DNA from 3 places in the Paenibacillus sp. J53TS2 genome. Region 1 is predicted to be linked to each of the others. Evidence: riboswitches for the same ligand, from Rfam matches in the RefSeq annotation. Region 1 holds a riboswitch; each other region holds the start of a gene.

Region 1 (3,404 bases):
GGTAATTACAATTTCTCGCGAACGGAGCGCAGCTTCTGCTCCGAGGAGCTGGCTTTGTCGCGGCGGTCGTCGATCTTGATCGACGTCGACACGCGGCCGGCACCCGACTGGAACGGCGCTTCATGGATGGCACGAATGGCGGCGAACACGTCGTCCAACGGCCCTTCAATAATCGTGCTCATTGAGGTTAGGGTAAACGTAATTCCCGTCTGCTTCTCCAGCACCCGATGCAACTCAGCGACATAAGCGCTCAGGCTGGTGCTACCCGTTCCGATCGGAATGACAGTTACTTCAGCGATGGCCATAATCGATCCCTTCTTTCTGGTAGTGGTTTTGTTTTCAATCACGAGCTTGTTATTCAACCTACCTCCATTCTACCCATCCTTGCACTTGAAGATCAACCGATCTCTAACGGACTGTAGTGACCTTATTTGTCCCGGGAATCCGAACTTCGCTTTCTAATGGACCTTGGAGCCGCTATTTGCCTAGAATCTGCCCCATTTATACGTCTTCGCACCAAATAAGGGCCTTGGGGTCCGTTAGATTTCTTATTCGTCAGAAATTGCAGAAATAACGACTTCTCAGTCCGTTAGCCAACACCGTTCGAAAAACAGTTGCCGCCCCCAACCATCCTCCTAGTTCCTCAGTCCCATTCATAAATGTTCACAATTCTCCCTCGTCCCCCACTCTCCGCATCGTTATAAGGACTGGAGATTTTCACGACGTTTTCAGGTCATTTACATGGTAAAAATTCGGTTTACAAACACAACATCTTGGGCTATCCTTAGATCAACGCAACAAAATATAGTGTGAACGGGTGATCCGGCGGACAAGCCTCCGGACCTTAAAAGGGAAGTGCGGTGCAAAGCCGCTGCGGTCCCGCCACTGTAATCGGTAGCTAGGCGCTAGAGACGAAACGTTCATCGAATCGTCTTGAAGGCCCAGCCGTTCGTCTGACCTTTATGCCACTGCGGCTTGATTCTAAGGCTGCGGGAAGGCGTCAGCAATGACCCGAAAGCCAGGAGACCTGCCCGTTTGGAAGACACCGACGGAAAACCTGCGAGGAACAGGGATGGTGTCCGCTTGCCGCTGAACCTTAGGGCTTCTATTTCTATGCCCAACGTGATCGTTATGATGCAGCGCATTCGGGCATGTCCACCCTCGTCGGGTTGGACATGCCCTTTTATATGAAGTAAAAACTCAGTTTATCGGGAGGAGAACTTTGTTATGGCATTGCTAAACCAGACGTATACCGGCCGAGACACCTTGCTGGATGAAGTCATTCAATTAGGCGAGGAAATCGTGCACAGTCGAAATCTCGAGGTGCTGCGTGAGAACGCCAATTTGAACGGGGAGAGCTTCTCCGGCAAGATGAGTAAATTCGGAAGCGAGTATGCTAAATGGTACGCAAACCATTTCGTGATGCCGGCCCGCTTGGTCCAAGCCATCCAGGACAATATTGTCTACGTCCACGATCTGGACCAATACGCCATCGGCACAACCAACTGCATCTTTATCCCTTTCGATAAGCTGCTGCGCGAAGGCTTCAATACCGGGAACGGCAGCGTACGCCCGCCATCCTCCATCATGACGGCGATGGCGCTGGTGGCGATCATTTTTCAATCCCAGCAAAACTCCCAATACGGCGGCGTATCCGCGAACAAACTGGACTTCGATCTCGCCCCGTACGTGGCCAAATCATTCGCCAAGTACTTCCGCAAAGGGTTGGATTACTTTGAGGAAGGCGATGCCAGCGCCGAGTTGGGCGACATTGCCATGAGCCGCAGCGACCTCCGAGACGGGTATCCGAAAGCCTTCAAATATGCGTTAAAGGAAACCGAAAGCGAAACGCTGCAGGCGGCCGAGAGCCTGGTCCATAACCTAAACACCATGTCGAGCCGGGCCGGCGGACAAATCCCGTTCACCAGCATTAACTACGGAACCTGCACCTCGCCGGAAGGACAGCTGGTAATCAGCTCCCTGCTCACCGCGACCATGCGTGGGCTAGGCAGCGGGGAGACGCCGATTTTTCCGATTCAGATTTTCAAATGCAAGCAAGGGATCAATCAAAATCCAGGGGAACCGAACTACTCCCTGTTCCTGAAAGCGGCGGAATGCTCAGCCAAACGGCTGTATCCGAATTTCGCCAACCTGGATGCCCCGCTGAACCTGATGTATTACGATCCGACGAATCCGGATACGGAATTCGCTACGATGGGCTGCCGCACCCGGGTGCTGGCCGACCGTTTCGGACGGAACCATCTGTCCGGCAAAGGAAATCTATCCTTTAATACGCTAAACCTCGTCAAAATAGGCCTGGAGCACGGGACCGTATTGGGCCATCGCAAGGAGGCCGATGAGCGCGGCTTCTACCGGGAGCTGACGCATTATATGGATATCGCGCTGGAGGGACTGCTGCACCGTTTCAACATCCAAGCCTCTCAGAAGGCGAAGGCTTCGGATTTCATGATGCGCGAAGGGGTCTGGGAGGGCGGCGAGGCGCTGGCACCGGACGACGCGGTTGGCGATCTGCTCAAACACGGTAGCTTGTCCATTGGATTCATCGGCTTGGCCGAATGCATGAAGGCCATGTACGGCAAACACCACGGCGAAGACGAAGCGGTGTATCAGAAAGCGTATGATTTGATCGCCTACATGCGCGACTATTGCGACCGCCAAAGCGAAATCCATAATCTGAACATCACGTTGTTCGCCACCCCGGCGGAGGGCCTGTCCGGCAAATTCACTAAACGGGACCGTGCGGTATACGGCCCGATACCCGGAGTCGTGGATCGCGAATACTACACGAATTCATTTCATATCCCGGTCTACTACAACCTCAGTGCCGCGCGAAAAATCGAACTGGAAGCCAAGTTCCACGGGCTTTGCAACGCGGGTGCGATCTCTTATATCGAGCTAAACGGCAATGCCCGCAGCAACCCGGCAGCGTTCCTGAAAATCGTGCAATTCGCCCTGCAGCAGCAGGTCAGCTATTTCAGCATCAACCATCCGATCGACCGGTGCTCGGCTTGCGGCTTCGAAGGGATTATCGGGGCAACCTGCCCTTCCTGCGGCAGCCATGAGAACGATGTGCATATCCGCCGCTTGCGCCGGGTGACGGGCTACCTGACCGGCGATTTCCAGACGCGGTTTAATGCCGCCAAACAAGCGGAAGTGCGCGACCGGGTCAAACACGACGTATGAATCTTTGCGGCTACTATCCCGAATCTATTAATGAAGGCGAAGGCTTGAGGGCGGCGATTTTTATCAGCGGTTGCCGTCATTATTGCAAGGGCTGCTTCAGCCCGAAGACCTGGAACTTCGATTACGGCGAACCGTTTACTTTGGAACGCGAAGCCGAAATCATTCATGACGTTAAAAATAACCCCCTGCTAAGCGGCTTA
Region 2 (3,404 bases), on a different contig from region 1:
CTTCGCGCAAGGCGGGCTCGTCCACCTGGATCATCCCGATACCGGCCTGCTCTAACGCTTCGACCTCCTTACGTAAGGCGAAAGCAATTTGATAGGCGACCTGCTCCCGGGATAGATCGCTTCGAACAAATGACCAGTTCAAGATCGTGATCGGTCCCGTTAGCATCCCTTTAACCGGCTTAGCCGTCTGGCTTTGGGCATAGGCGGTTTCCTTGACGGTCATCGGCTCGGCGAACTCGACATCCCCGTAGATCACAGGCGGCTTGACGCAACGTGTACCGTAAGACTGAACCCAGCCCCCCTGCGTAAATGCAAAGCCCGGTAGCTTCTCACCGAAAAATTCCACCATATCGGTGCGTTCAAACTCGCCATGGACCAACACATCAAGCCCAAGTTCCTCCTGGATCTCGACCCATTTGCGGACTTCCGTTCGGATGAACTCCTCATATCTATTCTGGTCCCACTCGCCTTTCCGCCATTTCTGCCGGGCAGCCCGAACCTCGGCGGTCTGCGGGAAACTGCCAATCGTCGTTGTGGGCAGGAACGGAAGCCGCCACTTCGCCTGCTGTTTAAGCCGCCGCTGTGCAAACTCGCTAGTTCGCTCCGCCGGGGCTACAGCAGCCTGCACCGCCGCCGCCCGCACCGCAACACGGCTCCGGGCCGGATCTGCGGCGAGTGCGGCCAGCGCACGGCGGTTCTCCGCGAACTGCACCGGTTCGGGTCCCTCACTGCTTACCGCCTTGCACAAGCTCGTTAGCTCCTCCAGTTTCTGCTCGGCAAACGCCAGCGCCTCGCGTAACACCGGGGATAAGCGCTCTTCGCCCGCCACGGATACCGGGACGTGCTGCAAGCTGCAGGAAGGCTGCACAATCAGTTCCGGTTCTCCGGCTAAAATGGAAATCTGTTTCAACAGGCTAAGCGTTTCGTCCAAATCTGTACGCCAAATATTCCGTCCATCGACAAGCCCTGCACCAAGTGTCTTGCCTGCAGGAAATCCGTAGCGACGCAGTGCCTCCATGTTCCCGTCCCGGCCGTGCACGAAATCCAGTCCCAAGCCATGCACCGGCAGATCTGCAAGCGAATCGTACCTTTCGACGGCATCGAAATACGTTTGCAGCATAATCCGCAGATCAGGGACTTCCCGGGCGATCGTCCGATAAATCAAGCCCAGCCGGCGAACGTCCTCTTCGGTTAAAGAGACGACTAAAGCCGGTTCGTCCATTTGCACCCATGTGGCGCCTGCCGCTTCCAACTCTCGTAATACCTGTACGTATAAAGGCAATAATTTCTCGATCCAGTCATCGACTTGGTCCGCGGTCTCCCCTTTAGACAATTTCAACAAGGTGAACAACCCCAGCACCACGGGTCTACCTTCTATGCCCAGCTCCTGTTTGGCTTCCAAATAAGCCATAAGCGGGCGGTTGACGATTATCCTCGGATCCCGACGCCCCAGCTCAGTCACGATATAATGATAGTTGGTATTAAACCACTTCGTCATTTCGCTTGCCGCCACCAGGTCATTCCCCCGGGCAATGGCGAAATACAGATCCAGCGGCAATTTGTCGCTGTTCCAATCAAACCGCTCCGGTATCAGTCCGAACATCGTCGCAGTGTCTAATACGTGGTCGTAATAGGTAAAATCACCGACCGGGATCACGTCAATCCCCCGATCCCGCTGTAAACGAAGATGACCCATCCGAATTTCCGTCAATCGATCATGCAGCTCTAACTCTGTAATTTTCCCTGCCCAATAGGCTTCAATTTGCTTCTTCCATTCCCGTTGTCCGCCGATTCTGGGATATCCCAGATTTCCGCTAACTATGTTCATGTTCCCCATGTTGATTTCCTCCTCATCGTTTGGCTTGATGACACCCATAGTTTGCAACACAAAAAAGGTCCCCGATAGCAACATAGGCTAAAGAGGACCTTCGATCATTTGTTCGATGGCTTGCATCTTTAACACCTCCCTATCTCCCGTAGGTACAGCAGTGCCGTTGAAATAGGCAGGTCTCCTGGCTTCGGCATCATCGCCGGATGCGGCCTTCCCGGTGACTTGATCACCAGTGGCATTCGATGCATCCGACTCCTCCGTTACAGTGGCGGGACCGCGCCGGCATTGCACCGGACTTCCCTTTTAAGCTCCGGCCAAGCAAGGCCGGAACACCTATTTCCGCGATATTCGGTTGGAATATACCTCCCATCTTACTTGATGTCCCAGGCGAATACAATACCAAACACATCGGAATTTAAATATTTATGACAACATTTTCGACAACTTTCAAGTGATTAATATCACAATTCGACTCCCAAACCCATCGTACGATGAAACTAATCAAACAAGAATGCCATGGGCTTACACATAAACGACAGAAAGAGGAATGACTCATGAAATCTCGGAACATTCTGAAGTGGTCCTTACTAGGTTTGTCCGGTCTGGTCATGATCGCAGCCGCCTGGTTTGCGTTCCCTTCAGAGGAGCCTCCAGTCCGTGAAGCAGCTCCTCATGAGGAAGCGCCGCATATCAATCATCCGCCAGTCGAGCCGGTCGTCCATCGCGAGGGGAATACCGTACACATCGAGATGACCGCTCAACGAACCGACATTGAGATCTCGGAAGGCGTCACCTATAATGCCTGGACGTTTAACGGCACGGCACCTGGCCCGGTATTGCGCGTAAAGCAAGGCGATCAACTGGAATTTACGCTCAACAATTTAGACCCTGATATGCCGCATTCGATGGATTTTCACGCCGTCCATGCCGCTCCCAGCCAGAAGTTCGTCGAGGTGATGCCCGACGAGCAAGGAACGTTTACCTATCCTGCCGATACACCCGGCGTGTTCATGTACCATTGCGGAGTAAGTCCAGTGCTGCTTCACGTAGCCAACGGAATGTATGGGATGATCATCGTCGAACCGAAGGACGGTTACCCTACGGATGCGGATATCGATCAGGAATATACGATCGTCCAAAGCGAATGGTACGCGGAGAACGATATGGATGCTTTCCAACAAGGCGATCCGGAATATGTCGTATTTAACGGCGATGACCACACGCTAAAAGAACATCCCTTCCTCGCCAAGATTGGCGATAAGGTTCGGCTTTACGTTGTGAATGTGGGCCCCAACCATGTATCTTCCTTCCATGTGGTCGGCACCACCTTTGATCACGTCTATCTGGATGGTAACCCAAAGAACGAGCTGTACGGCATGCAAACCGTGTTGCTTCCGGCGGGTGGAGGTGCAGTTGTCGAGTTTACCGTCACAGAAGAAGGCGATTATCCGATTTTAACCCATCAACTGAACGACGCTTATTTGGGGGCTACCGCTATCCTGCGGGTGACTCGAGATGGCAAGGATAATGGAGCACCGGCGATGAGCCATTAAGAAACGATAACCCGATTGCA
Region 3 (3,404 bases), on a different contig from region 1:
GACCAGGCTTTCGATGGGCAGCTTCCCGTTCTCCCGGGCCAGCCAGATCACGATCCATAACGTAACTGCCCCGGTCACGAAGGCGATCATAGGCAACGTAAAGATGCCAAGCAACGAAAACTGCCATCCGAAAAAAATCAGCACAGCCGCACCGATCGCCGAACCTGATGATACCCCTAACGTAAAGGGATCCGCCAGCGGGTTGCGCAGCACGCCTTGAAAGCCTGCGCCCGCCACGGCGAGCGAAGCGCCAACCAACATCCCGAGCAGCACGCGAGGCAAGCGAACCTGCACGACGATTTGCTCTGCCGCAGCGCCCCAGTCCGGCGTAATCAAGCGGCCAAGACCCGGGAGCCGATGCAGCAGGATGGCCGCAATATCCCCTGCCGGAACATAGACAGAGCCAATGCCGATGCAGAACAGCAACGTCACCGCTAGCAGAACGAGTCCCGCCGCCCCATATCCGGCTAATCTGCCGCGCGTCATGGCTGGATCAAATCCGGATGAATCGCTTTGGCGACTTCGATTAGCCCTTGTGTCACGCGAGGACCTGTACGACTAAGCAGATTATCGTCCATAGCAATGATCCGATTCTCCTTCACAGCCGATATTTGGTCCCAGCCGGAACGGCCTTTGATGATGTCAGCCAACGTCTTGTTGTTCTCGTCAATTACGCTTTTTGCATACAAAATGACATCCGGGTTCGCTTGAATAATCTGCTCTTCATTAATCTCGGACCATCCCTCAACCTCGGAAGCAACGTTGATGCCGCCCGATAACGTGATCATTTCATCCATAAATTCACCTTTACCGACTGTCCAGCCTGGGGAAAACTCGATGTACACCTTTTTCTTCTGATCCTCGCTCAGCGAACCCACCGCATCAGTAACGGTTTGGACCTCCTGCTTCATCTTCCCGACCACTTCGTCCGCTTCGGCCTGGTGATTCGTGATTTTGCCAATCGTTTGGATATGCTCCATAACCGCATCGATCGTTTTCGGATTGGATTGGAACACTTGAAGTCCCATATCCGTCAGGCTTTTGACCGTCGCCTCATCAATGAGACTAGCTGCCAAAATGAGATCCGGCTGCGCCGCCACGATCGCTTCAACGTTCACCTGGAATCCGCCCATCCGCGGTTTGTCCTTCACCGCTTCCGGATAGTCGTCCAAATCGGATACGCCGGCGACTTGTTCATTAAGCCCAAGAGCAAACAGCACTTCCGTCTCTGACGGCGCCAGCGAAACGATTCGTTCCGGCGCTGCGTCAAACGTGAACTCCTTGCCGGTGGAATCCGTTACGGTATAGGGATAAGTCGTCTCCTGTGCGGCTGGTTGATTCGCTTCAGCATTTGTTCCCGCGTTTTGCGTCTGCTGCGTCGCCTCCGCAACGTTCCCCGTTCCTTGATTCACTGCGTTGTTACCGCAGGCAGCCAGCACCAGCAGCAAGGCCAACAAGCCCAAGCTTGCGATTCGTTTCCAGTTCTTCATCTCCAAATCTCCCCTTTTTGTTCATTCCAGTTGGTAAAGAATCGCCTCGTGCTTCAGCGGTACGTTGTGCAGCCGGATTTCAAGTCCAGCCGAACACCATCCCGGCAACAAAGAAAAACCCCTATCCTAGCGGATGGGGTTACGTCTACAAAGTCATGCCGCGCGCCGACGAAGTGGAGAGCTCCACAGTCTGGCGCCAAGCCATGATACTCTTGGCAGAACGTTATCCTTTCCTCGAAGGACCGTCTTGATTTCCCGTGGCAGGTCTCCTGACTTCCAGGTATCGACGAAAGCTCGCCTTCCCATCTCCCTAGCGGGCGACAGTGGCATCGTGAGCTCGTCCCTGTTTACAGTGGCGGGACCGTGCCGGATTTGCACCGGCTTCCCTTTTAACCCGAAGCGGCACGGCGTTCTTCACCGCTGCTTCAGGACCTACGGGCACAATTTGTACGCTTGTCTTAAGGCTTTCTTCTCTATTGGATTATAGGGGAAAAGCGGGAAACTGACAATATCTAATCCGCTTCGTCATGTCTTCGACTTCACTCCAGAGACAAATCCGCTCCCAGGACGCCAATCGCTTCGCCGCCCCGACGGATGGGCACGGCAAGCGTCATGCACCGCCGTTTCGTAATCGCTGAGATATACGCCTCGGAGACGACCGTTTCCCCGGCAAAAGCACGGCGGAACCATTCCCGACCTTTGGCGTTCAGCAAACCAGCCTCCGGGATGGACACGACAAAGGATCCGTCCTCACGGTTTGACCAAGCTGCTTCAAGTCCCGGTTCCGCGGCCAATAGCTCCTCCAGAGCGGCTCGGTGTCCAGCCGGTTCCATCGCCAGGAACCGCGGCTGATCGGCTGCCTTAAGCAGCTTCCGGGCATAGGCCTGTCCCAACGCCACCGCTTCCTCGCCTCCGGCGGCCAAATCCGTCCCCGAATGCACGGAGTTAAGCGAAACCATCAGTTCGCCTTGCGCCCGGTCGAGCCCCACGACTACGGTCTGCAGCTTGGAAATATGCTCCCGTTCGGACTCCATTCGAGACAGCGCCCCCTCCACATGGATGATGCTTCGATTCAGTGCTTCATGCACCTCACCCAGCATGGCTTCCATGTTACGCGTCAGCTCGGCTTGCTCCCGGCTTCGCTGCCCTGTCTCGGCAACCAGTCCATTCACTCCGGCCACTTCCTCCGCGATGAAACGAATATCCTCGCCCATTCGCTTCATCAGGGAAATGCCCTCCAGCGCCGAGTCCCGGCCGCCTTTCAGCGTGGACTTCACGCGGTCCACATCCGCGGCAATCTGCCGGAACAACGGAGCAGAGCGGCTGATCGCTTCGGTGCTTTGGTCCGCCAGCTGACGCATACGTACGGCTACCACGTCGAAACCTTTGCCTTGAGCCCCCAAACGGGCCGCTTCAATGGATGCGTTCAGCGCCAGCAAAGCCACCTCCCCGGCGATCTCTTCCAAACTCCGGTACAGCGCGCCCAACTTCCGCGTATTCCCCTCCAATTCCTCCATCGGCCCGGCAATCGATTCCTGGGAATCGGCCAACGAACGGATCGTGCCATCCGCCGCTTCAAGCGCCCCAGCCATGCGCACCGCTTCGGCCCGGGTGTGCTCGCTGCGGCTTAGGAGATGCTCTGCGGCGTCATGGATTTGGGAAGCCGATGCGGCAACCTCCTCCATCGCAGCGAGGCTCTCCTGCACCTGTTCCAGTGAGCGCTCGCTGCTGTGCTTTAGCTTCAAATCCTCCTCCGCCGCCGTGTCGGCCAACCTGTGCAGTTGCTCAAGGCTCCCGCCTACTTCGCCGACCGCCGCCTGCAACCGATCCGCCGCCACCAGCGACTCATTGAAGACCGTTGTCCAATCGGTCTCCTTCCGCACGGGTTCATCCGCACTCGCCGCAACGGACTTG

The links. A riboswitch is a leader RNA that binds a small molecule or an ion and turns the genes downstream of it on or off. The one in region 1 is predicted to bind cobalamin.
Region 2: it holds a riboswitch for cobalamin, as region 1 does, so the genes downstream of both, metE (5-methyltetrahydropteroyltriglutamate--homocysteine S-methyltransferase) here and KJS42_RS17670 (anaerobic ribonucleoside triphosphate reductase) in region 1, are expected to answer to the same signal.
Region 3: it holds a riboswitch for cobalamin, as region 1 does, so the genes downstream of both, KJS42_RS04605 (ABC transporter substrate-binding protein) here and KJS42_RS17670 (anaerobic ribonucleoside triphosphate reductase) in region 1, are expected to answer to the same signal.

Annotation. Positions count from the first base shown of each region.
Region 1 covers NZ_BOSK01000008.1:167,627-171,030, forward strand. The annotation lists gene KJS42_RS17665 (MTH1187 family thiamine-binding protein) at 6-305, opposite strand; cobalamin riboswitch at 799-1,049, shown strand; gene KJS42_RS17670 (anaerobic ribonucleoside triphosphate reductase) at 1,228-3,204, shown strand; gene nrdG (anaerobic ribonucleoside-triphosphate reductase activating protein) at 3,201-3,404, shown strand, end outside.
Region 2 covers NZ_BOSK01000001.1:119,840-123,243, forward strand. The annotation lists gene metE (5-methyltetrahydropteroyltriglutamate--homocysteine S-methyltransferase) at 1-1,837, opposite strand, end outside; cobalamin riboswitch at 1,986-2,183, opposite strand; gene KJS42_RS00590 (multicopper oxidase domain-containing protein) at 2,386-3,384, shown strand.
Region 3 covers NZ_BOSK01000001.1:964,256-967,659, forward strand. The annotation lists gene KJS42_RS04600 (FecCD family ABC transporter permease) at 1-486, opposite strand, end outside; gene KJS42_RS04605 (ABC transporter substrate-binding protein) at 483-1,490, opposite strand; cobalamin riboswitch at 1,733-1,942, opposite strand; gene KJS42_RS04610 (methyl-accepting chemotaxis protein) at 2,030-3,404, opposite strand, start outside.